3 regions of the Mycobacterium sp. IDUB_37 genome follow, and region 2 is predicted to be linked to each of the others. Evidence: riboswitches for the same ligand, from Rfam matches in the RefSeq annotation. Region 2 holds a riboswitch; each other region holds the start of a gene.
What was found. A riboswitch is a leader RNA that binds a small molecule or an ion and turns the genes downstream of it on or off. The one in region 2 is predicted to bind cobalamin.
Positions count from the first base shown of each region.

Region 1: it holds a riboswitch for cobalamin, as region 2 does, so the genes downstream of both, ACZY1I_RS21950 (PPE domain-containing protein) here and ACZY1I_RS03880 (amino acid adenylation domain-containing protein) in region 2, are expected to answer to the same signal.
Region 3: it holds a riboswitch for cobalamin, as region 2 does, so the genes downstream of both, metE (5-methyltetrahydropteroyltriglutamate--homocysteine S-methyltransferase) here and ACZY1I_RS03880 (amino acid adenylation domain-containing protein) in region 2, are expected to answer to the same signal.

Region 1 is NZ_JBVAXG010000006.1:357,086-364,553, forward strand. Features, by position in the region: gene ACZY1I_RS21940 (acyl-CoA synthetase) at 1-2,635, opposite strand, end outside; gene ACZY1I_RS21945 (hypothetical protein) at 2,738-3,643, opposite strand; gene ACZY1I_RS21950 (PPE domain-containing protein) at 3,654-5,324, opposite strand; cobalamin riboswitch at 5,447-5,627, opposite strand; gene ACZY1I_RS21955 (ABC-F family ATP-binding cassette domain-containing protein) at 5,691-7,460, shown strand; gene ACZY1I_RS21960 (cytochrome P450) at 7,457-7,468, shown strand, end outside.
Region 2 is NZ_JBVAXG010000001.1:824,571-832,038, forward strand. Features, by position in the region: gene gjpA (outer membrane porin GjpA) at 248-1,480, shown strand; cobalamin riboswitch at 1,501-1,680, shown strand; gene ACZY1I_RS03880 (amino acid adenylation domain-containing protein) at 1,856-7,468, shown strand, end outside.
Region 3 is NZ_JBVAXG010000002.1:774,011-781,478, forward strand. Features, by position in the region: gene ACZY1I_RS10255 (PE family protein) at 1-70, opposite strand, end outside; gene ACZY1I_RS10260 (hypothetical protein) at 266-439, opposite strand; gene ACZY1I_RS10265 (DUF3556 domain-containing protein) at 569-2,293, shown strand; gene ACZY1I_RS10270 (hypothetical protein) at 2,305-2,733, opposite strand; gene metE (5-methyltetrahydropteroyltriglutamate--homocysteine S-methyltransferase) at 2,747-5,074, opposite strand; cobalamin riboswitch at 5,175-5,404, opposite strand; gene ACZY1I_RS10280 (Rv1453 family transcriptional regulator) at 5,770-7,053, opposite strand; gene ACZY1I_RS10285 (SDR family oxidoreductase) at 7,169-7,468, opposite strand, start outside.

The sequences.
Region 1 (7,468 bases), on a different contig from region 2:
CGAGCGCATCGACGACCGGTTCGGCGAAGACCATCCCGCGCGCAGTGCGAATCACCGAGCCTCGCCTGCCGGCCAGCCAGTAGTCGCCGTCCTCGTCGCGACGGAACAGGTACTCGGTGGAGATCCAGGTGTCGGCCGGAGCAAAGACGCCCCGCTTGACCGAGGCTGTCGGATCGATGGGCCCCCGCGACTGAGCGAGCAGGACACCGATCTGGTTGGTCTCGGCGACCTGGACGAAGCCACTGTCGTTCTCTAGGATCAGGTCCAGTTCGGGTTCGTATGCACCGAGTTCCACCCGCCCCGCGCCGGGCAGCGGTCGACCCTTGCTACCGACCTTGGCGCCCAACACGTTGGCCAGCACCGCCTGTCCGTCAGTGGTGGCGAAGAACTCGACGACGTGAGCCGGCGCGAACGCCTCTTCGACGCGCTCCCACAGACCCGTCGGCATGCCGGATCCGATGAACAGTCGCACCGGGTGGTTGCCGTGCAGCGCGAACTCCGGGTCGTCGACGACATCGCGCAGCATGGCCCAGGTATAGGACACCACCGTCACGCCGTATTGACGCACCTCGGCCACGAACCGCTCGGGATGCAGACTGCGTGACAATGCGATGCGGGTACCGCCGACGACGGCGCCGCCCAGGCTGACCAGCACCGCAGACTCGTGATGCAACGGCGTCAAGCAGTACACCGTGTCCTTGCGGTCAAGAGCTGCCGTCGATGCGGTACCGAACGCCGACAGGGCCCACCGGAAGTTGGTGATCTGCTTGGCGACCAGTTCGCCGCCACCGGTGCTGAACACGATGAATGCCTGGTCACGGGCGAAGCCCGGATTGGGCCGGTACCAGGCAGGTAGCTGCACCGCATCCGGGTCGATCTGTTCCATGTCGACCACGTCGGCGTCCTCGGGCACCTCGAGATCGCGCAGCTCACCGCCACCGAGCACCAGCACGCGCCCCAGCTGGCCGGCGGCCTCGAGGTTGGTCGGGTCGGTCAGGATCTCGGTCACATTCCCGAGCCGAACCTGGGCGGGCAAATCGATGTCTTGGCGCATCAGCACGGCCACGCCACCGAGCCGCGACAGCGCCGCGATCGCGACCAGCGCGCTGGGTCGGGTCTCCATCAGGATGCCCACCCGGTCGCCCTGCCGTACCCCGACCTCGATCAAGCCGCGGACGACGTTGTTGATGCGCCTGTTGACCGCCTCGTAGGTGTGTACGCGGCCGTCGAACAGCAGGAACTCGCCCTGCGGGGCATCGTGTGCCTGCTCCTCGATGATGCGGCCCAACGAGATTCGCGTGTGGTCGTTGAGCTGACCCAGCCGGGCCAACCGTGGAAATGTGCGGACAGTCTCAACCGCCAGGGTGCGCATGGATCGGTTGGCCGCAAAGATGGCGTCAGTCGCACCGCGGGCCAGCGCCAGTGCTGCTTCGGAGACCTCGCCGATGCCGTGTGCGACCCGGGCGCTCAAAGCCACGCCGGTGTCGGTCGCGTCCGCCGGCCGCTCCACCATCACGGCGATGGTGGCCGGCTTGTCGCCGTCGCTGGAAATCCAGTTCACCCAGTCAGCGACGGTCGGCCAGCTCTGCTGAGCCGCCCTCGATCCCACGACAAGACCGAAATGTCCTGTCCGGATCAAACATTCGTAAACTTCGGTGTTGGGGGCAGCGCGCCGGATGCCGCGCACCGAAGCAGGCTGACCGATGTCGTCGACTTCACCGACGAACGACAGAATCGGGCAGGTGATGTCGGTGAGCGTCACCATCTGGCCGTTGATGGCGAAACCGCCGGTCATCATGCGGTTGTGGGCGATGAACTGCTTGAGCAGTTCAGCAATCGCCGGCCCCGACCAGGCGATCCAGCCTTCGCGCTCGAGGAACCTGCGCTGCTGCTCGCGCGGCAGCAGCGATTCCCGGTCATGCAACTGACGCACGAAGTCGATACGGGACTGCGCGGTCTTGATCGGGTCCATCATCTGGAAACCGGTGCGCGCCAACCAACTTGGGATGTTCAAGTGATTGAAAACGTGATCGGCCATGAAATCGGCGATGTCGGCACCGAAGTTGGCCGGGATACCCATCGGCAGCGCGGCCAAGGTGTCGACCGGGGAACCGAACGTCACGATGCTCGCGAGGTTCTTGGAACGCCGGTAGGCGGCGACCTGATAGCTCCACATGCCGCCCTGTGAGTAGCCAACCAGGTGCACGTCCTGGCCGGTGGCCTCGTACACGGTGTCGATGGCCTGGCTCAGCGCCACGATGTGATCGGCCAGGTTGCGGCGCATGCCGCCCTCGACCTTGTCCGGCGAGCCGAAGTCGATGACCCAGCAATCCAGTCCCCTGGCATGCAGGATGCCGACCGCGCCGTCTTCGCGGGTCACGTCCCACATGTCCGCCGACATCATCATCGGGTGCACCATCAATATCGGCGTGCCCACCGGTGGCTGTCCGGGCCGGTTGTCCGGCGGGAAGTAGCGCCGCAGCTTGTACATCGGCACGCTCTCGACGATCTGAGAGGGCGACGGGATGCTGCCCGTTTCCAGGCCTCCCAACCGCAGGACTTCCAGACCGTTTTGAGCTGTGGCTACCAGACGCTCGACCGGTCGCGTGACCATCGACAAATTGAGATCCACCATGCTCCTCAGAACTCCCAGAGTTAGGCCTTGACCAGCGTGGACATCATGGCACATCGGCCTTGGCGCAGATCGACGGGAATGCATCGTCGCACCTGACAGGCCTCAGCGCGACGGGCAACTTTCAAGATGCGCCCGGACTGCGGCCTGAAGGGCGACTGCGTCCGGCCCGACCGCCGGCGGACTCGCCGCTTCGCTGCACCCGTCGACAACTACGGAGCCTTGCCAACCGGCGCGCTCGACGGTCCACGTCAGCACCAGCGGATCAGCTGGTCCCAGCGAGCGAACGGTGTTCTCCACGTCAGCCTCAGCATGCTCGGGCCCGCTGATCACGACATCAATGGCGACGATTGCCTTTGCTCCTGCCGTGCCGACGGCGCGTACGGAAACCGGCAGCCCGCCGACCCGCTGTTGCAGCTGGTCGCTTTCGTCATGCGTGAACGGGAAGCGGGCGCCCCACGGTCGTGGCGAAACCGTGGGTGCCACACCCACTTCGACGTTCGTCGAACCGACCGTGTCCACCAACGCGGGCAGGATGGCCGCCGTCGGCGTGGCGACGTCGCGCAGGTCGAGCACACTGTTGGATCCATTCCGGAACCAGGCGAATTGGTTCGCTGAAATCAGTGAGGTGACCTGACGCAGTCGCGTCACGTCACCAGCAATCTGGTCAGGGTCCAGCTCGGCCAGCCGGCTCAACAAGGCACGGTGGTCGGCGGTGATGTCGAACATCGCGTTCTGCGCGTATCCAGCAAACCTGTCGCGGCGAGCTGTGTTGATCCTGACCACGAGGTCACGGATCTGCTCGCTGGTCGCCGCCGGAACAGCCGCGAAGATATTGATGCCGACGCCATGGTCAACATCGTTGTGGTAGCTCACCCGGGCTGAGGACACGCCGGGCATGCCTGCCATAACGTCCTGCAAGTGTTGCGCGTCAGCGCGGCGATCGCCGGGACCGCAGCCAGACAGGCAACCGACGACGCAGATCGCCGCGATGATCGTCGTCAGTCGCACCCCACCACTGTTACAGGCTTTCCTCGTCCGGCGAGGTCTGGCCAGCCCAGGTTCGCGGCATCATCGGCAGGCGTGCGCCGCCGCCGAACTCATCCTCGGCCAGTGCAGTCAGCCCCGTCGCCGCCGAGGTCGCCCGGTTGGGCAGGGTGCCCGCGAAACCAATGGATTTCCCGCCGGTAGCCGACGCCGTCGCCGCTTCGGGCTCCAGGTCCATGTATTCGTAACCGCGGCCGAACAGGCCGGCCTTCGCCCGACGGCGTCGCGGCGACTTGGCCTGCTCCTGCGGCGCCGCCGCGGCCTCGGGTTCCTCAGCGCTGTCGGGCTCCGTCGCCTTCTTTCGCGCGCGGGCGGCCGCCGCCCGCTTGGCTGCCGAGCTCAGGTCGGCCAACAGATAACCCATGGCATCCATATGCGCGGGTACGCCCGTACCCGTCGTCGTCGGTGGTGCTGCGGTAGACGGCGGTGCACCGGGCGATGGCGCCGGGGCCGTCGCCTCGACGCCGGTTGGAGTCGGGGCCGGACTGGATGTCGGAGTGCTGGGGCCCAACGCTGCCAGGGGTGGCGTAGCGGGCGTCGGGGGTGGCGGTGGCGGCGCCGGCGCGAGCGCCACCAAGGCTTTGACGCCGATCGGTGCCAGTACCGCGCCGGCGGCCAACGGCACCAATGGCACCGTCAGCAGCGGCACCAGCGCCAGGGTCAGCGCGAGAGTGCTCTCCAGCGTCGTCTTCAGCAGTGCGATGGTGTCGGTGATCACCGTGCCGAAGATTTCGACGGTGACGAAGATGATGGTGAAACCGATGGTCAATGGATTACCCGAGGCGAACGCCGCAGTGAGATCGAGCGCGACGAATGAGAACATCTGCGACAGCAGGACCACGTAAGTAGCGAAATCCAGCGGGTAGCCGAGGGCGAACCCGATATTCAGCGGGCTGAGATAGGTCAGCGGGTTGCCCAGGCTGACCAGGTAGGGATCGAAGCCGGAGAACAGCGCCTGGAAGAACGGCAGGTTCTGCAGCCAGTTGTTGAACGGCTGGATGACCTCGTTGTAGAACTTGGTGTACAGGTCCCACAACCACTGCAGGAACTGGTTGAACTGGTCCCGCAGTGACGATGTCTCGGCGGCACCGACCTGCTGACTGTCGCCCTTCATGATTTCCGGCGCTGCCGTCGGCAGCGGTGCCGCAGTCACGGCAGCCGTGGTGACCGCTTGGTAGCTGCTCATCACGGTGGCGGCTTGAATCCACATCCGTAGGTAGTCGGCTTCGTTGAGCGCGATCGGGATCGTATTGATACCAAAGAAATTGGTCGTCATCAGCACCGCGTGGGTGGCGTGATTGGCCGCCAGTTCGGGCAACGTCGGCATGGCCGCCAGCGCCGTGACCCAGGCCGCCGCGGCGACCTCCTGTTGGGCGGCCATTAGCGCGCTGTCGGTGCCGGCTTGCAACAGCCACGCCAGATACGGCAGGTGAGCGGCAACGTACGTCGCAGCGGTCGGGCCGTCCCAAGCTCCGGCCTGCACCGCCGACAAGAGCGCCACGAGTTCCTGCGCGGTTTCGCTGTATTCGACGCTCAATGAAGCCCACGCCGCCGCGGACGACAACATCGGACCCACCCCCGGACCACCGCTCAGCAACGCTGAGTGCACCTCCGGCGGTGCGGCCATCCAGATCGGGGCGGTCACCGTATTTCGCCCGCGGTGATGGCGAAAACCCCTGCCGGCGAGACTAACTGCGCCATTGGAGGCGCCAGAAAAGACGAAGAGACATCGACGTCGATCAGCTTTCTCGGGGTACACCGCCCCGGGTAGCAGGACGCAACGACGCGAGTATCCTGGCTCTCGGATCGCCGCTAACCTCGCCTTCCAGTCATATGACCGTGGCTAGTGAGGGTCGCTCCCCGATGACAGTGGCGGGACCGCGCCGGATTTTCACCGGCTTCCTGCATCGTCGTTGCCTTACGGGTGAGATTGTCGCATTCCGTCGGGCCACACGGTAGCCAATCAACCGAGCGTCCGGACTTCACTTTGCGGGCCGGTAGCCTCAGTCCAGTGGCACACCTGCTCGGAGCCGAGTCCATACACCTGGCATATCCGAACCAGGTGATACTCGAATCGGTCACGCTCGGCGTGAACGACGGTGCCCGCATCGGCATCGTGGGCCGTAACGGCGACGGCAAGTCCAGCCTGCTGAGCCTGCTCACCGGACAGATCAAGCCGCACTCGGGGCGGGTCACTCAGCGCAGCGGTCTGCGGGTGAGCGCGCTGAGCCAGGCCGACACCCTTGATCCCAGCCACACCGTGGGCTGGTCGCTGGTCGGTGACCGCCCCGAACACCAGTGGGCCGGCGACGCCCGTATCCGCGACGTCGTCGACGGCCTGGTGGCCGATATCAATTGGGATGCAATGGTTTCCACGTTGAGCGGAGGCCAGCGACGACGGGTTCAGCTGGCGCAGTTGCTCGTTGGCGAGTGGGACGTGATCGCGCTTGATGAGCCGACCAACCACCTCGACATCGAAGGCATTACCTGGCTGGCCGAACACCTCAAACAACGCTGGGCACGCAATACCGGCGGGTTGCTGCTGGTCACCCACGACCGCTGGTTCCTCGACGAAGTCGCCAACAACACCTGGGAGGTGCACGACGGCATCGTCGAGCCGTTCGAAGGCGGCTACGCGGCGTATGTGCTGCAGCGGGTCGAGCGGGACCGGATGGCCGCCTCGAGTGAGGCCAAACGGCAGAACCTGATGCGCAAGGAGTTGGCCTGGTTGCGTCGGGGCGCGCCGGCGCGCACCTCCAAACCCAAGTTCCGCATCGAGGCCGCAAATCAGCTGATCGCTGACGTTCCGCCAATCCGCGACACGGTCGAGCTGGCCAAGCTGGCCACCGCCCGGCTGGGCAAAGACGTCATCGACCTGCTCGATGTGTCCGTTTCGTTCGACGGCCGCCCAGTGTTCAACGAGGTCGAGTGGCGGATCGCCCCTGGTGAGCGCACCGGGATCGTCGGGGCCAACGGCGCAGGCAAGTCCACCCTGCTCGGTCTGATCGCCGGCACCATCCAACCGACCACCGGGCGGGTGAAGCGCGGTAAGACGGTCCGGTTGGCCGTGCTGGATCAACAGGGCAGCGAGCTGATCGCCCTGGCCGGTGACCGAATCGCCGATATTCTGGGCCGCCTGCAGGCCGGCTACGAGGTCGGCGGCAAGGAGATGACGCCCACACAGCTGCTCGAGCGCTTGGGCTTCGCCGGCAAGCTTTCGTCGCGCGTCGGTGAGCTCTCCGGCGGCCAGCGCAGGCGCCTGCAACTCATGCTCATCCTGTTGTCCGAGCCGAACGTGCTGCTTCTCGACGAACCCACCAATGACGTGGACACCGACATGCTGACCGCCACCGAGGACCTGCTCGACTCGTGGCCGGGCACCTTGATCGTCGTCTCCCACGACCGCTACCTGCTCGAACGCGTCACCGATCAGCAGTACGCGATCCTGGACGGCCGGTTGCGTCACCTGCCGGGCGGGGTGGACGACTACCTGCGACTGGCCGCGCGGGCGCCGGCGAAGCCGGTGGACCGGACACCTGTACGGCCCACGGACTCGATGTCGGGGGCACAACGCCGCGCCGCCGAGAAGGAGTTGGCCTCCGTCGACCGCCAGTTGGCCCGCGCGGCCGATCGGATCGCGGCCAAGCACACCGAACTCGCCGAGCACGATCAATCCGACCACGTCGCCATCACGCGACTGACCCAGGAATTGCGCACCCTCGAGAGCGAGGTCGTGACCCTGGAAGGCCAGTGGCTGGAGTTGTCGGAGGTGCTCGAATGAGCTCATAC
Region 2 (7,468 bases):
GTTCTCGGTTGAGATGAAGAACCCGAGGCTTCCCGTCAAACTCGCCGTTGGCGACACTGGAAACTACCCTTGTTGCATATCGTTTGCAGGTAGTAATTTGCATTCGGAGCCACTTTTTGTCAACTTCGCGAGCGGTGCGTCCCGGCGGACCGCTCCCGCCGGCCGGGAACTATGTCGGTGCTCGAGCCGACTCCTAACCAGACGGAAAAGACTTCGCGCTACGGCTGGCCGATGGGGGCTGAACCAGGTGTCGTTTGTGATTGCCGCACCCGAACTGGTACAGGGTGCGGCCCAGAAGTTGGCGAGTATCGGCTTGTCGCTGGCGGACACCACAGCGAGCGTCTGGGGCCCGACAACCGGGATCGCGGCGGCCGCGCAGGACGAGGTCTCAATCGCGATCGCGTCGCTGCTCGGCGACTTCGGCCAAGACTTCCAGGCGCTCAGCGCCCGAGCGCAGTCATTTCACGCGCAGTTCGTCCGCTTGCTGAATGCGAACGCCGCGACCTATCTGGGCGCCGATCTGGCCAACGCCCAAGCGGTCGCCGCGGAATCCACGCCGATGTCGGGCTTGGATGCTTTCGGTACCGCTGTCGCCGCCCCCTACCAGGCTCTGGCCTCGACGACGGCCGCCAATGCCCAGACCGTATTCGCTGCCTCTCAACAGGCTTTGAACAGTCTGTCCGGTGGCGCCTCCACAGGACTGAGCCAACTCGCCACCGACCCCGCTGCGTTTTTCGGGAGCCTGCAAACCGCACTGCAGTCCGCGACACTGGTCGGCGCCCCCGGCAATGTGCTCGAGGCCGTGGTGAACCACACCCTCGGCGGTATTACCACCTCGTTCGCCGCCGACGGCGAGCCGACTCCCGTGCCCAACGCGCATATCGAGATATACGACGGTCTTGTCGGGACAGGGGATTTCACTCCGCCGACCGGTCTTGAAGGCCAGTTCGTGGCGGCGGTGACCAACTTCGCCTCGTCACCGTTGAGCGGTGTCCTGCTTGGTGCGGTGGGCCCCTTCGTCAGCCCCGAAGTGGCGCTGCTGAACAGCGTCGGGTCCAGTTTCACCCACCTCACCGGTGGCTATCCGACCTCGGCGATGACCGACCTGCTCGGTGCACCCGCCAACGTCGTCAACGGCTTCGTCAACGGCGCCACCCTCAACCTCGACCCACTGGCACCGGTCTTCAGCCCGTTCGTCAGCGGCGGCGCCGACGGTGGCGAGCAACTCACCGGCCTCAGCTTCGCCTTCGGCGGGCTGCTCAGCCCCGGCCAGGTCGTGGACGGTCCCGGCGGCGCGATGTACTACGGCACCGGCGGCTCGGCGCTCAACGCCCTGGGTCTGAACATCATCTTCGTGCCGCCGGACGACTACGCCGGCGGCTTCGTCAACATCCCTCCGGTCCCGGTGGGACCGATCGGGGCTTCTGCGGGATTGTTGGACATCATCGGGCAGGCACTAGATGGCACTCTGCTCGGCTGAACCCGCGTATCTGCCCGGATTCGGCCGGGGTGCGACAATGTCGCCTGTACGGCGATGATGATGCAGGAAGCCGGTGTGAATCCGGCGCGGTCCCGCCACTGTCATCGGGGAGCGACCCTCACACGCCACGGCCATTGGCTGGAAGGCGAGGCGAGCAGCGATCCGAGAGCCAGGAGACTCGCGTCATCGCATCCTGCCACCCCGGGGCGGAGCACCCCGGAGAGAGCTGATCCCTGATGACGCTGCACGTCGTGGACACCCTGCCCGGTTATTTGCGGGTTACGTCACCCACATTGGTCCGTGGTAGGTGTTGAAGTGACCAAAGCTGACCAGCTCGCCCGCGTTGACGCCGATCGCCGGGTTAGGGGGTAAGGGATGGTGTTCGCGGCGACCGGGACACCGACGTCTACGACTGAGGGCCGTCAATTCCAGCGCCACGGCCTGGGTGAGCGCGCGACCGCGCGACGCGCCAACGAGGTGATCGGCGCCTGGGTCGACCGGTGTCCCGACACGGTCGCGCTCCGGATGATCGAGGCGACCGGGACGGATGCCTGGACCTACCGGCGGCTGTGGGACCGGGTCTGCCGGATTCGCGACAACGCCTTCGCTGATCTGCCGTTGGGCTCGCGTGTCGTGATGGCCCAAGCCGGTGACGCCGACTACGTGGCCGGATTCCTCGCCGCGCTGGAAGCCGGGCTCGTCCCGGTCCCGCTTTTTCTGCCGTCGGCCGATGCGCCCGAACGATTTCTGCAACGTGCCCAACACATCCTCCGGGACTGTGCGCCCTCGGCCGTCTACACCAGTACCGATCTCGCCGACGTGCTTGGACGAGCTTCGCTGTTGGACGGGCTGGCGTTGAAGACTCCGGACTCGGTTGCCGAAGCCGCCCCGTCGCGACCTGCCGGCACGCCGACCGACGCCCGACAGGTCGCGTTCCTGCAGTACTCCTCGGGCTCCACCGGGGAACCCAAGGGAATCGTCAATACGCACGAGTCGATGCTGCATCAACTCGCCATTGCTTTGGAGCTGTGGAACCGTCCCGACGACATCCACACGGTCAGCTGGCTGCCGCTCTACCACGACCTCGGCATCTTCTGGGGCACCCTGCTGGCATTGGCCACCGGCGGTAGCGCGACCCTCATTCCACCGTTCGAATTCGTGCGCAACCCACGCATCTGGTTGGAAACCGTCGACCGGGTGCGCGGAAACTGGATCGCTGGGCCAGATTTCGGGTACCGCCTCTGCCTGGACGCTTTTGACGCCCCGGCGATCGATGCCCTGGATCTGTCCTGTCTGCAGCTGGCCATCAGTGGCGCGGAGCCGGTTCGCGCTTCCACACTGCGCGACTTCGTCGCGAAGTTCCGTCCGGCCGGCCTGCGAGCCGACGTCATGGCGCCGCAATACGGGCTCGCCGAAGCCGGTCTGGCGGTCTCCGGGACGAACAAGCCGCGGCCTTGGGTGCAGGCCGACTTCGATGCCGAGCAACTCAACCGCGGTCGCGCCGTCGAGATCGACGCGCGACAGCCAGGACGACGCACCCACACATTGGTCAGTTGCGGCAACGCCACATTCGGTTGGGATGTGCGCATCGTCGACCCGGAACGGCGAACCGCGGTGCCCGACGGCGCTGTCGGTGAGATATGGGTAGCGGGATCGGGACTGCCGCAGGGGTATTGGCGCCGCCCGCGGGACACGGCCGAAACATTCGGTGCCACCACCGCGAACGGCGACGGGCCCTACCTGCGTACCGGTGACGCCGGCTTTCGCAGCAACGGCGAACTGTACATCTGCGGACGTTACCGCGACCTGATCATCGTCGGCGGCGGCAACTATTTTCCGAACGACATCGAGTCGACCGTCGAAGAGGCGGGCTGCGGGGTGCAAGGCGGGGGCGCCTGCGCAGTGCAACCCGATGGGTCCGACGACTGGTGGCTGGTGCTGGAGACCACCGCTCCGGCCGAGGATCTCGATGACATCAGTCGGGTGCTGCGGCGCAGAATACTTGCGGCACATCAGACCGCGCCGGAACGCATCGTCTGGGTGCGTAACCGCGTGCTGCCCAGGACCACATCCGGAAAGATCAGGCGCCGCAAGACACTCGAGATGCTCAATGCCGCAGCGTTCGAGATCGTCCATCAGGTGTCGGCCCGCCAGGTGCCGTCCACCACTGTGCGGCGGGCCTCCGAACTGGCCGAGTACGTCGCGGCCCTGCTCGGGGTTGACGCTGACACCCTGGCCATCGGCACAGATCTCACCACGCTGGGGCTGACCTCGATGATGACCGCGCAGGTCGTCGAATGGTCGGCGGCATCGGACCGGCACCTGGACTTCGCCGCCCTGTATGCCGAACCAACACTGCGCAATTGGCAGCACCTCTTAGATTCCGCGACACCCATCCCGCAAGTCGCCGCCGGTAACGGCGACACGTTCCCGACGACCGCGCTGCAACGCGCGTACTGGATCGGCCGGGGTGCCGAGCAACCTCTCGGGGGAGTGGGTTGTCAAACCTACTTCGAATTCGCCGGTGCCGCTCTCGACCCATCGCGGCTGGACAACGCGCTCGGCGCGCTGGCCCAGCGACACCCGATGCTGCGCAGCAAGTTTCCCGAGGACGCCCGATTGCGCGTCATGCCGGAGAACCTCCATTCGCCGCTGCAGGTGCACGACCTGACCGAGGCCACCGATGCGGCACGCAGCCGGCACCTCGACGGCATTCGGAACAGGTTGCGCACCTGCAGATTTGCTGTCGAGGTCGGCGACACCTGGCGCGTCGAACTGACCCAGCTGCCCGATGGCTGCATCGTACATTTCGCGATCGATCTCATCATCGCCGACCTCACCAGCATCGGTATCTTGCTGCGCGACCTCGCCGCGCTGTACAGCGGCGAAGAATTGCCAGCTGTATCAGGTGGTTTCGGCCACTGGGACAGCACCGCGCCCGTGTCGCTCACGGAAGCCGTGCAACGACTCCCCGAAGGCCCGCAGCTGCCCCAGTCCGAAGAACGCGACATCGCGTTCCGTCGCAGGCAACACACCCTGTCTGCTAACACGACGACCGCACTCGATGCTGCGTGCCGGGAGCACGGGGTCACCCGTGCCGCGGTGTTCCTGGCCGCCTACGTCGTGGTGCTGCGTAACTGGAGCAGCACCGACGACTTCCTGATCAACGTGACGACATTCGGTCGTCCACCCGGCGTCTCCGAGGTCATCGGCGATTTCACCAAGACCCAGCTGTACTCAGCCGATGCCGCCGGGCCTACCGGCTTCGCCGACCAAGCGCGGACTGCGCAGCGAGGCCTGCGCGTCGCGCTGAGCGCACCCGAATCCACCGATCTGTTGCCAGCCCAACTGAAAAGCGGTACCGGACATAGCGGAATCGTTCCCGTGGTATTCACCTATGCGGCCGACACCGCCGTCCTTGACCGCCGCGTTGCCGACACGCTGGGAACCATCGGCGAAGTCACCTCGATGACTCCGCAGGTCATCATCGACAACCAGGTGGGGGCGGTCGGTGCGGATCTGATCGTTTCGTGGGACTACCGTGCGGGCTGCTTTCCGCCCGGTGTCGTCGCGGACATGTTCGATGCCTACGTCGGCCTGCTGGAAAATCTCGCTGGTTGCCAGTGGTCCAGGCCCGCGGTGATCGATCTGCCCGAGCATTCCCGAGTGATTCGCATGCAGCGCAACGCCACTGACGCACCGAAGCCGTCGGGACTGCTGTACGACGCGTTCCGGGAGCGGGCGATGCGCGATCCCACCCGGATCGCGGTGCGCTGGACAGCCGGAGAATTCGACGCCGGCACCGACCCGATCGCGGACTCGTATCGCGAGCTTTCCTATGGTGCGCTCGACCAGCACGCGCGCAGTGTCGCGGGGGTGCTGGCCGGCAGGCATGCACCGGGCTCCATCATCGGCATCCAACTGCCCAAGGGGCCAGGGCAGTTCGTCGCCGTGCTCGGCGTGCTGATGGCCGGCTGCACTTACCTCCCGATCGGTCAGGACCAGCCGGCCGACCGGTTCGCACGCATTTGCGCCCTGTCCGCAATGTCGGGCCTGATCCGGTCAAAGCAGCTGAGCCACAGACCAATACCTGCCGGCTGCCTGGCACACGACTTCGAGTCGATGATGGACGGCACGCCCGCGGACACCATCCGTGCGGACCCGGACGACGCCGCCTACGTGATCTACACATCTGGTTCTACCGGGGAACCCAAGGGTGTGCTGGTCTCGCATACGGCGGCGCTGAACACAATCCTGGACGTGAACCGTCGCAACGACATCAGCGACGCCGACTCGGTGCTTGCGTTGTCCGCCTTGGACTTCGACCTCAGTGTCTATGACATCTTCGGCCCCCTCAGCGCGGGTGCCGGCGTGGTGGCCGTCTCGGAGCAGTCTCGTCGCGACGCCTTCCGGTGGAACGCCCTGATCGCCGAGCATGCCGTCACGATATGGAACTCCGTCCCGGCCTTGATGGACATGCTGCTGATCGCGGCGGGGGAAAGCGCCGGGGCGCTGCCGAGTTTGCGTTCGGTGTTTCTCTCTGGCGATTGGATCCCGCTGGACATGCCGGCGCGACTGCGTCATGTCGCACCGCAGGCACGCCTCGTCGCGATGGGCGGCGCCACCGAAGCCGCAATCTGGTCGAACGAGTTCGTCGTCGGTGACATTGCACCCGACTGGGTGTCGGTGCCGTATGGATTCCCGTTGTCCAACCAGGCCTTTCGGGTCGTCGATCGCCGAGGACGCGATCGACCCGACTATGTCGCGGGCGAGTTATGGATCGGCGGGGCGGGTGTGGCCCACGGTTACCACAATGCTCCCGAATTGACCGCCGAGCGATTCGTGCTGGACCAGTCGGGACACCGGTGGTACCGGACCGGCGATCTCGGCTGTTACTGGAACGACGGAACGCTGCAGTTCCTCGGCCGGATCGACTCGCTGGTCAAGATCGGCGGACACCGGGTGGAATGCGGCGAGATCGAACACATTCTGCGTGGACACCCACTGGTCGACAGCGCTACCGTGGTGCCGATCCACCGCAACTCCGCGTTGGGTGCGGTAATCGTATGCGGCACTTCGGAATTTACTGATGCGGCGGCGGCGGAACTGCGCCTGTACCTGGCGGACCGGCTGCCGCAGTACATGATCCCGAAATCGGTGATCTGCCGGACCACGCTGCCGTTGACCGCGAACGGGAAGGTCGATCGCGGCCAGGCCGCTGTGGATGTGGAGGACTCCGTTCGCGCAGCGACAGGCCGGCAGTCGCCGGGTGCTCTGGACCCGGTCGAAAAGTTGGTCGCCGACATCTGGTCGGAGGTGCTCGGGGTGCCGATCACCCGACGAGAAGATAACTTCTTCGCCCATGGTGGTGACAGCCTGCGTGCAACCCAGGTGGCCGCCCTGCTGAAACGCGACGGGGTGCTCGGGGCTGAAGTCGGCCAACTGCTGCGGCGGCAGACACTCGGCGAGTTCAGCGCGGTCTGCGTTGTCGGTGGACTCGGCCGGCGAGATCACGCCGTGGAACCGACGCTAGCCGAAACGGACTTTGCCCTGACCCGCCTGCAACAGGCGTACGTGCTCGGCAGCGCGGGACTGAACGGAAGCGTCCGCGCACCAACGTTGTTCGCCATTGTGCTAGCGGCCGGCGCCCCGGGAGACAGTGTCGATGTGGACCGCTTCGTGACCACCGTAGGTCGCTGTGTCGGTGAATTCGCGGCCCTGCGTTGTGCATTGGACTCCGACGCCACCCAACGCGTGCACGGCGCCGGTGCCGATATGGCCGTCCATGTCGTCGACGTCACCGACCCGGACGCATTGCTGCGCCACATGGCGAACGCAAAGTTCGACCCGCGGGCGGTTCCCGTCATCCGATGTTTCGCCCCGCCAGGGCCGTCGCGGTATGTCGGCCTGCTGGTCAACTATCTGGGACTGGACGCCCGCAGCCTGGCCACCGTCATCGCGACCATCATCGCCGACTACCAGGGGGCG
Region 3 (7,468 bases), on a different contig from region 2:
CGGCCGCGATGCCGCCGAGGTCGGCCGACGCTGCCGCCAACGACTCAGGAACTGCGATCAGATATGACATATGGCCTCCCCCAGCCGAGAAGTGCAACCCGCGTCATGCCCGAACATCCGCAGGTAAATAGACCGCGGACATTACGCGGGCGCGGGCGACTTTTGTTCGGAATTGCGCGAATTCCCTAGGGGGGAGCGCTGTTAGGAGCCACCCGGGCCGCCGGCACCGCCGGGACCGCCTGCTCCGCCGGACTTGACGGCGCTACTAGGCCGGCCCGCCGCATTGCCATACCAGGCTGTGACTGCCCGTCATCGTCGGGTTGCACCACATGGTCCGCCCGGTGGCGTCTTTGGTGGTGGCGTGCAACGTCAAGCACGAGTCGCCCGGCGACAGCGGCGGCGTACCGACTGCCAGGGCGAGGTATCGAAGTCTGCTCATGTCCTGTTCCTTCAGCCGCCCAAGTCGCCCGTCGGCAACACAGCTCACGGTATCGAGCGCCTTACGGGCTGACAAAGGATTGTGCGAGAACCTGGGCAGGCCGTTAGAACACGTTCTAGTCTTTCGACCATGGGATTTCTCAAGCCCCAACTGCCAGAACTCGACATGGCCGAGTGGAGCAAGGGCACCCGCAGTGAAAAGATCCAGCCGATGGCCCGGCACTGGGCCGAAGTGGGCTTCGGTACGCCCGTAGTGCTGCATCTGTTCTATGTCGTCAAGATCCTGCTCTACGTCTTGTTCGCCTGGTTGATTGTGTTCTCTACCAAAGGGATCGACGGTTTTACCGACGTTCGGGCGTGGTACGCGGAGCCTATCGTGGTCGAGAAGGTCGTGCTGTACACGATGCTGTTCGAGGTCGTCGGGCTCGGCTGCGGTTTTGGGCCGCTGAACAACCGGTTCTTCCCGCCGCTGGGCTCGATCCTGTATTGGCTGCGGTTCGGCACCATCCGGCTACCACCGTGGCCCGACCGTGTTCCGATGACCTTTGGCACCAAACGAAAGCCGCTGGACGTCGCCTTGTACGCGCTGCTGCTGGTTTTGCTGGTGACGGCGTTGTTCACCGATGGCAGCGGCCCGATACCGGCGTTGGGGACCACGGTCGGGGTGTTGCCGACGTGGCAGATCGTGGCAATTCTGCTGGTGCTGGGCGCGGCCGGACTTCGCGACAAGGTGATCTTCCTGGCCGCCCGCGGGGAGGTCTACGGTTCGCTGACGGTGACGTTCCTCCTTCCAGGAGTGGACATGATCATCGCCGCCAAACTGGTGTTTCTGGTGATCTGGATGGGGGCGGCGACGTCCAAACTCAACAAGCACTTCCCGTTCGTGATCTCCACGATGATGTCCAACAACCCGCTGATGCGCCCCCGATGGCTCAAGCGGTTGTTCTTCGAGAAGTTCCCCGACGACCTGCGACCCGGACGGCTGTCCCGAATCGTCGCCCACATCAGCACTTTCATCGAAATGGTGGTGCCGGTGGTGCTGTTCTTCTCCCACGACGGTTGGCCGCTGAAGGTGGCCGCGATCGTCATGCTGCTGTTCCACTTCGGGATCCTTTCCGCGATCCCGATGGGCGTCCCGCTGGAGTGGAATGTTTTCATGATGTTCGGCGTGCTCTCGCTGTTCGTCGGTCATGCCCAGCTGGGTCTGACAGACCTCAAATACCCAGTGCTGGTGGGCATTCTGTTCGCCCTGCTGGTGAGCATCGTGATTGCCGGCAACCTGTTCCCGCGCAAGATCTCGTTCCTGCCGGGCATGCGATATTACGCCGGAAACTGGGACACCACGCTGTGGTGCATCAAGCCGTCGGCGAGCGAGAAGATATCGCGGGGCATTGTGGCGATCGCCAGCATGCCGCAAGCGCAGCTCGAGCGGTTCTACGGCAGTCCGGAGGCCGCGCAGATCCCGCTGTTTATGGGATATGCCTTCCGCGGCTTCAACACTCACGGCCGGGCGCTGTTCACCTTGGCGCACCGCGCAATGGCGAACCAGGACGAGGACGACTACGTCCTCACCGACGGTGAGCGGATCTGCAGTACCGCCATCGGATGGAATTTCGGTGACGGCCACATGCACAACGAGCAGTTGATCCAGGCGATGCAGCGGCGTTGCCAGTTCGCGCCAGGTGAGGTGCGGGTCGTACTGCTCGATGCCCAACCGATCCACCGTCAGACACAGCGGTATCGGCTCGTCGACGCGGCGACGGGGGAGTTCGAGCACGGGTTCGTGCGGGTGGCCGACATGGTGACCCGGCAGCCCTGGGCCGACGATGTGCCGGTCGAGGTGCTGTCGGAGTAGGGCTCGCGGCGTTAGCTGCCACCTAGCCCGCCGGAGCCGCCGGTGCCCCCGGTGCCGCCGCCACCGCCGGTCGGACCGGTGGGTCCGTCGCCGTTGTCGCCGCCGGTGACCGGTCCGCTGCCGCCGCCGGTACCGCCGCCGGCCCCGACGCCGCCATTGCCGCCGATCCCGCCGGTAGCGCCGTCGCCGCCTTTTCCACCGGTCCCGCCGGTGCCGTTGCCGCCCAGCCCGCCGTTACCGCCTGCTCCGCCGCCGGGGGCGGTGGCGTTGCCTGTCGCTGTGTCCGCGCCGCCGTCCCCGCCGTTGCCGCCCCGGCCGCCGGCGCCACCGCTACCGCTACCGCTGACACTGACGGGTCCGGCGGCATTGGCGCCGTTGCCGCCGGCACCCCCGTTACCGCCCAGCCTGACGTTGGCACTCGGCGCTTTGCTGAGGCGCATTCGAAATTCACACCTAAGGGCTTTCCGCGCGCACCTCTTTCGCCGCGGCCACCATGTGCTGCAGGGACTTGGTCACCTCATCGACATTGCGAGTCTTGAGGCCACAGTCGGGATTTACCCAAAGCCGCTCTGCCGGTACAGCTTTCAATGCAGAGCGCAAGGATTCGGCCATCTCGGCGGTGCTGGGCACCCGTGGTGAGTGGATGTCGTAGACACCCGGACCCACGCTGTTGGAGAAGCCGATCGCGTTGAGATCGTCGAGTACCTCCATATGTGACCGGGCCGCCTCGATGGAGGTGACGTCGGCGTCCAGGTCGGCGATCGCGCCGATCACCTCACCGAACTCCGAATAGCAGAGGTGGGTGTGGATCTGGGTCGAGTCGGCGACGCCGGAGGTGGCCAACCGGAAAGACCCGACGGCCCACTCCAGGTACTCGTCCTGGTCGGCGCGACGCAGCGGCAACAGCTCCCGCAACGCGGGCTCGTCGACCTGGATGATGGCGATGCCGGCGGACTGAAGATCCACCGTCTCGTCGCGGATGGCCAGGGCCACCTGGTTTGCGGTGTCGGCCAGCGGCTGGTCGTCGCGGACGAACGACCACGCCAGGATCGTCACCGGACCGGTGAGCATGCCCTTGACCGGCTTGTCGGTCAGCGACTGCGCGTAGGTGGCCCAGTCGACCGTCATCGTCTGCTGCCGGATCACATCGCCGAACAGGATTGGCGGACGCACGCAGCGGCTGCCGTAAGACTGCACCCAGCCGTTGTGGGTGGCGAAGAAGCCCTCCAGCTGCTCGGCGAAGTACTGCACCATGTCATTGCGTTCCGGCTCGCCGTGCACCAGCACGTCGATCCCGAGCTCTTCCTGCAGCTTGATGACGTCGGAGATCTCCTGCTTCATCCGCCGCTCGTACTCGGCCTGGTCGATGTCCCCGGCACGCAGCGCCGCGCGGGCGATGCGGATCGCCGAGGTCTGCGGGTAGGAGCCGATCGTCGTGGTGGGCAGCACCGGCAGGTCCAGCCGCTCCTCCTGGCTGGCCCGACGGTCCGCCGCGTCGCCGCGCTGGGTGCCGGACTCGACGATGGAGTCGATGCGCGCCCGAACCTGGTCGTTGTGCAGACGTGGGTCCTCCTTGCGGGAGGCCACCGCGGCGTTGGATGCCGCGATTTCATCGGCGACCGCCTCGCGTCCTTCGCGCAGCGCGCGGGCGAGGGTGGCCACCTCGGTGACCTTTTCGGCGCCGAACGCCAGCCAGCTACGCAGGTTGTCGTCCAGATCGGTCTCCGGCTCGAGCGAGTACGGCACGTGCATGGTGGAGCACGAGGTAGAGACCGCGACCGACGCCGCCAAACCCTGCAGGGACGCGAGTTTGCCCAGCGCCGCCTCCAGGTCGGTACGCCAGATGTTGCGTCCGTCCACGATGCCGGCCACCAGCGTCTTGCCGGCCAGTTCAGGCACGGCGGCGAGGGCAGTGTCGGCGCCGTAGACCAGGTCGACGCCGATCGCTTCGACGGGCGTGCGGGCCAGCCCCGCCAGCGAATCGCCGGGGTCGCCGAAGTACGTGGCGACGAAAATGGACGGTCGGTTCGCCGCCGCACACAACGCGGTGTAAACGGCCTCGGCCAGCGCCGGTGCGTCGGGGGAGATGTCGGTCACCAGCGCCGGCTCGTCGAACTGCACCCACTGTGCGCCGTTGTCGGCGAGCAGCGAGAGCAACTCGGAGTAGACGGGCACCAGTTCCTTGAGCCGCTCGATCGGTGCAGACGCACCGTCCACTGCCTTGCTGAGCAGCAGGAAGGTGACCGGCCCGATCACTACGGGACGCGCCGGAATGCCTTGTTCCTGCGCCTCTTTCAGCTCGGAGAGCACCTTGTCGGGGTTCAGCGAAAAGCGGGTTGCGGGTCCGACCTCGGGAACCAGGTAGTGGTAGTTGGTGTCGAACCACTTGGTCATCTCCAGCGGTGAGACGTCGTCGTTGCCGCGTGCGGCGGCGAAGTAGCGGTCGAGTTCGTCGGAGATACCGCTGACCCGGTCCGGGAGCGCGCCGACCAGCACCGCGGTGTCCAGCATCTGGTCGTAGTAGGAGAAGGTATTGATCGGGACCGAATCCAGGCCGGCGGCGGCCAGGTCCGACCACGTGTCATGGCGGAGAGTCGCGGCGACCGACTCAAGGTCGGATCGGCTTTTGCGTCCCGCCCAGTAGCCTTCGGTCGCGCGCTTGAGTTCGCGGCGCGGACCGATGCGGGGGGAGCCGGTGACGGTTGCGGAAAATGGTTGAGCGCTCACTGCTGGTCGTCCTTCAATTGACGGGTGGGTCACCGCCCGCGGACGCGCAGCCATTCCGTTCGGGGGTGCGCCAGCTTTCTGTACTCGAGCCCGCATACCACCGAAACAGCTTGGCCAAACGCCCATTCCACGAGGCGATGTGCCGCCGGACGCGGCGCGTCCGACACAGCTGGCAGGTCTTCGGACTCACAGGCGCGCACCTTCGAAGGTGCTCCTACTGGCCGTCGCTTCCCAGCCCCAAGATCGAGACCAGTGCTTCTTCATATCGAATACGGCGTTCGTTCCTGCATACCGCTGCGGGACAGTTCCGGATTCTCACCGGATTCCCTCTCACGACGCCTCGATGCGCCGCTCGATGCCGCTACCACGTGGGCAACGGCAGACCAGTTGCGTGGTCAACGCTACTCCGCGGGGTGGTCGCGGCTAAAATCCCGCCTGAGCGGGCCGCTTGCCGCGGATCGGAGTTGGAATGAAGGCGCGTGATTTCAAGCAGTCGTTCGTCAATTCGGCAGATGGCACTTCGATCGCCATCGACACCATTGGTTCCGGGCCTGGGCTGGTCGTCCTGACGCCACCGCCGCACGCGCTATCGCTGACATATCGCCGCACGCACAGGCGCACGTCCTCCCCGGGCTGGACCACAACGCGCCACTCCTGCGTCCGCAGCAGTTGGCAGCACAACTGCGCGATCTGAACCTTAATTCGTCAAGTCGCTAGCGCTTCAGCGTTAGGAACGTTGGGTCTGCCTGTTAAGGCTCCGGCACAGGTGCCAGGGCGGGGTCGTAGGGTTCAGGGTTGACCTCCGCCAAATCGCCGGATTGCGGCGCGCGCCACAGCACGGCCTTGATGGCCGCGGCAACTTCGACCAGGTTGTTGTCCAGGGGCCGGGGCAGGAGTCGTTGGGCGGCGTCGAGTCGGTGCAGCAACGTATTGCGGTGGGTGTAAAGCCGTTTGGCGGCGCGTGAGGCATTGCATTCCGCGTTGATGTACACCAACAACGTCTTGTGCAGCGTCGGGCTTGCCGACTCGAAGTCGCCGAGCGTAGCCCTGATGAATTCGTCCGCGCCCTCGGGGCTTTCGGTGAGCAAGGCGACCAACTGGATATCGGTGAAGGAGGCGATCTGCTGACGTGACCGCAGCCGGACCAGCGTGCGTTGCGCAGTCATCGCCTCGCGGTGGCTACGCCGAAACCCCTCGAATCCGGCGGTGGTATTTCCGAGCGCTATTCGTGCGTCCGGTGAATTCTTGACCACGTCGCGGAGCTGTTCGGGGTCGACGCAAACCACATCGTTGACCCACACCCAGCGGGTGGACGCGCTGGCGACGACGGTGATCGCGCGCTTGCTGTCGACGGCCTGCTGGACCGCTTCGGCGAGCTGGTCCAGGCGGGTCGCGTCGATGTCGGGTCCGTCGGACCAGATGATGGCGGCGGTGTGCGGCTGCTCGAAAACGATGCCCAGTTGCTGTTCGGCCCGCTCCACGTCGACGGCGGCCCCGTTGAGGATGAGCTCGACGAGTTTGCGGTGCCGGGCCGTCTTGTGTTGGGTCAGCTCGGCGTATTCCAGCTGCATTTGCGCGGTGATGCCGGCGACCGTGTCATCGACGAAGTCGCTGGCCGACCGGAAGGGCAACTCGAGCAGCTGTCGCAACTCATCCGGATCGGAAGTGAGTTCGAAGGCGATTTCCGTCCAGCGCCGCCAGGCGACGTTCTGCACGACGCGGTAGACCTCGAGCGCTGAAGTGTCCAATCCTCGACGCACCAGGTCCCGAGCCATCCGCATGGTCTCGACACCCAGATTGGGCGGCACCGGGGCGCCCGGGCTGCGCAGCATCGCGGATGCGAAATAGATCAAGGTTGCCCGGTTGGCCCGCGAAACAATTGTCGCCAGGCTGGGATCGTTGGAGATCGGCGCCAGAGTTTGCAGCACGCTGCGATCGAATTCGTCGAGCCACTCCCGGCTCGGATTCAGCGCGACCCACGCCGCCTTGCGAATCAACTCTTGAACCCGAGGTGAGGGTTCCGGCACTGCCACGACCCTGATCTTAGGGCTTATGTGCTGGTTGCAGCCCGCCCAATTGCTGCCGGGCACGCTCGTCTCGATGCGTTCAGCGCAGACTCGATGTCGGGCGCCGCAGGTGTTGGCCCGACTAGTCGACTCCCGCGAGTGCCTCGGCGATGGGCACATCGCCGCCGTTGAAGTTGATGGTGCGGTGGATGGTCGAGTCGGTTTGCAGCGTGGCGGCAACGACGAGTGCGACGTCCGCGCGCGACACCTGACCTTTGTCCTCGTCGACCGCGATCCGCCCCGTGGCCGGCTCCAAGGTGAGCCGGCCCGGCCCGAGCACGGTCCAGTCCAGTTCGCTGGATCGCAGATGAGCGTCTGCGGCCGCTTTGGCTTCCGCGTAGTGAAAGAAAGAGTCGCTCGCGGGCACGCCATGGTTCGGGCC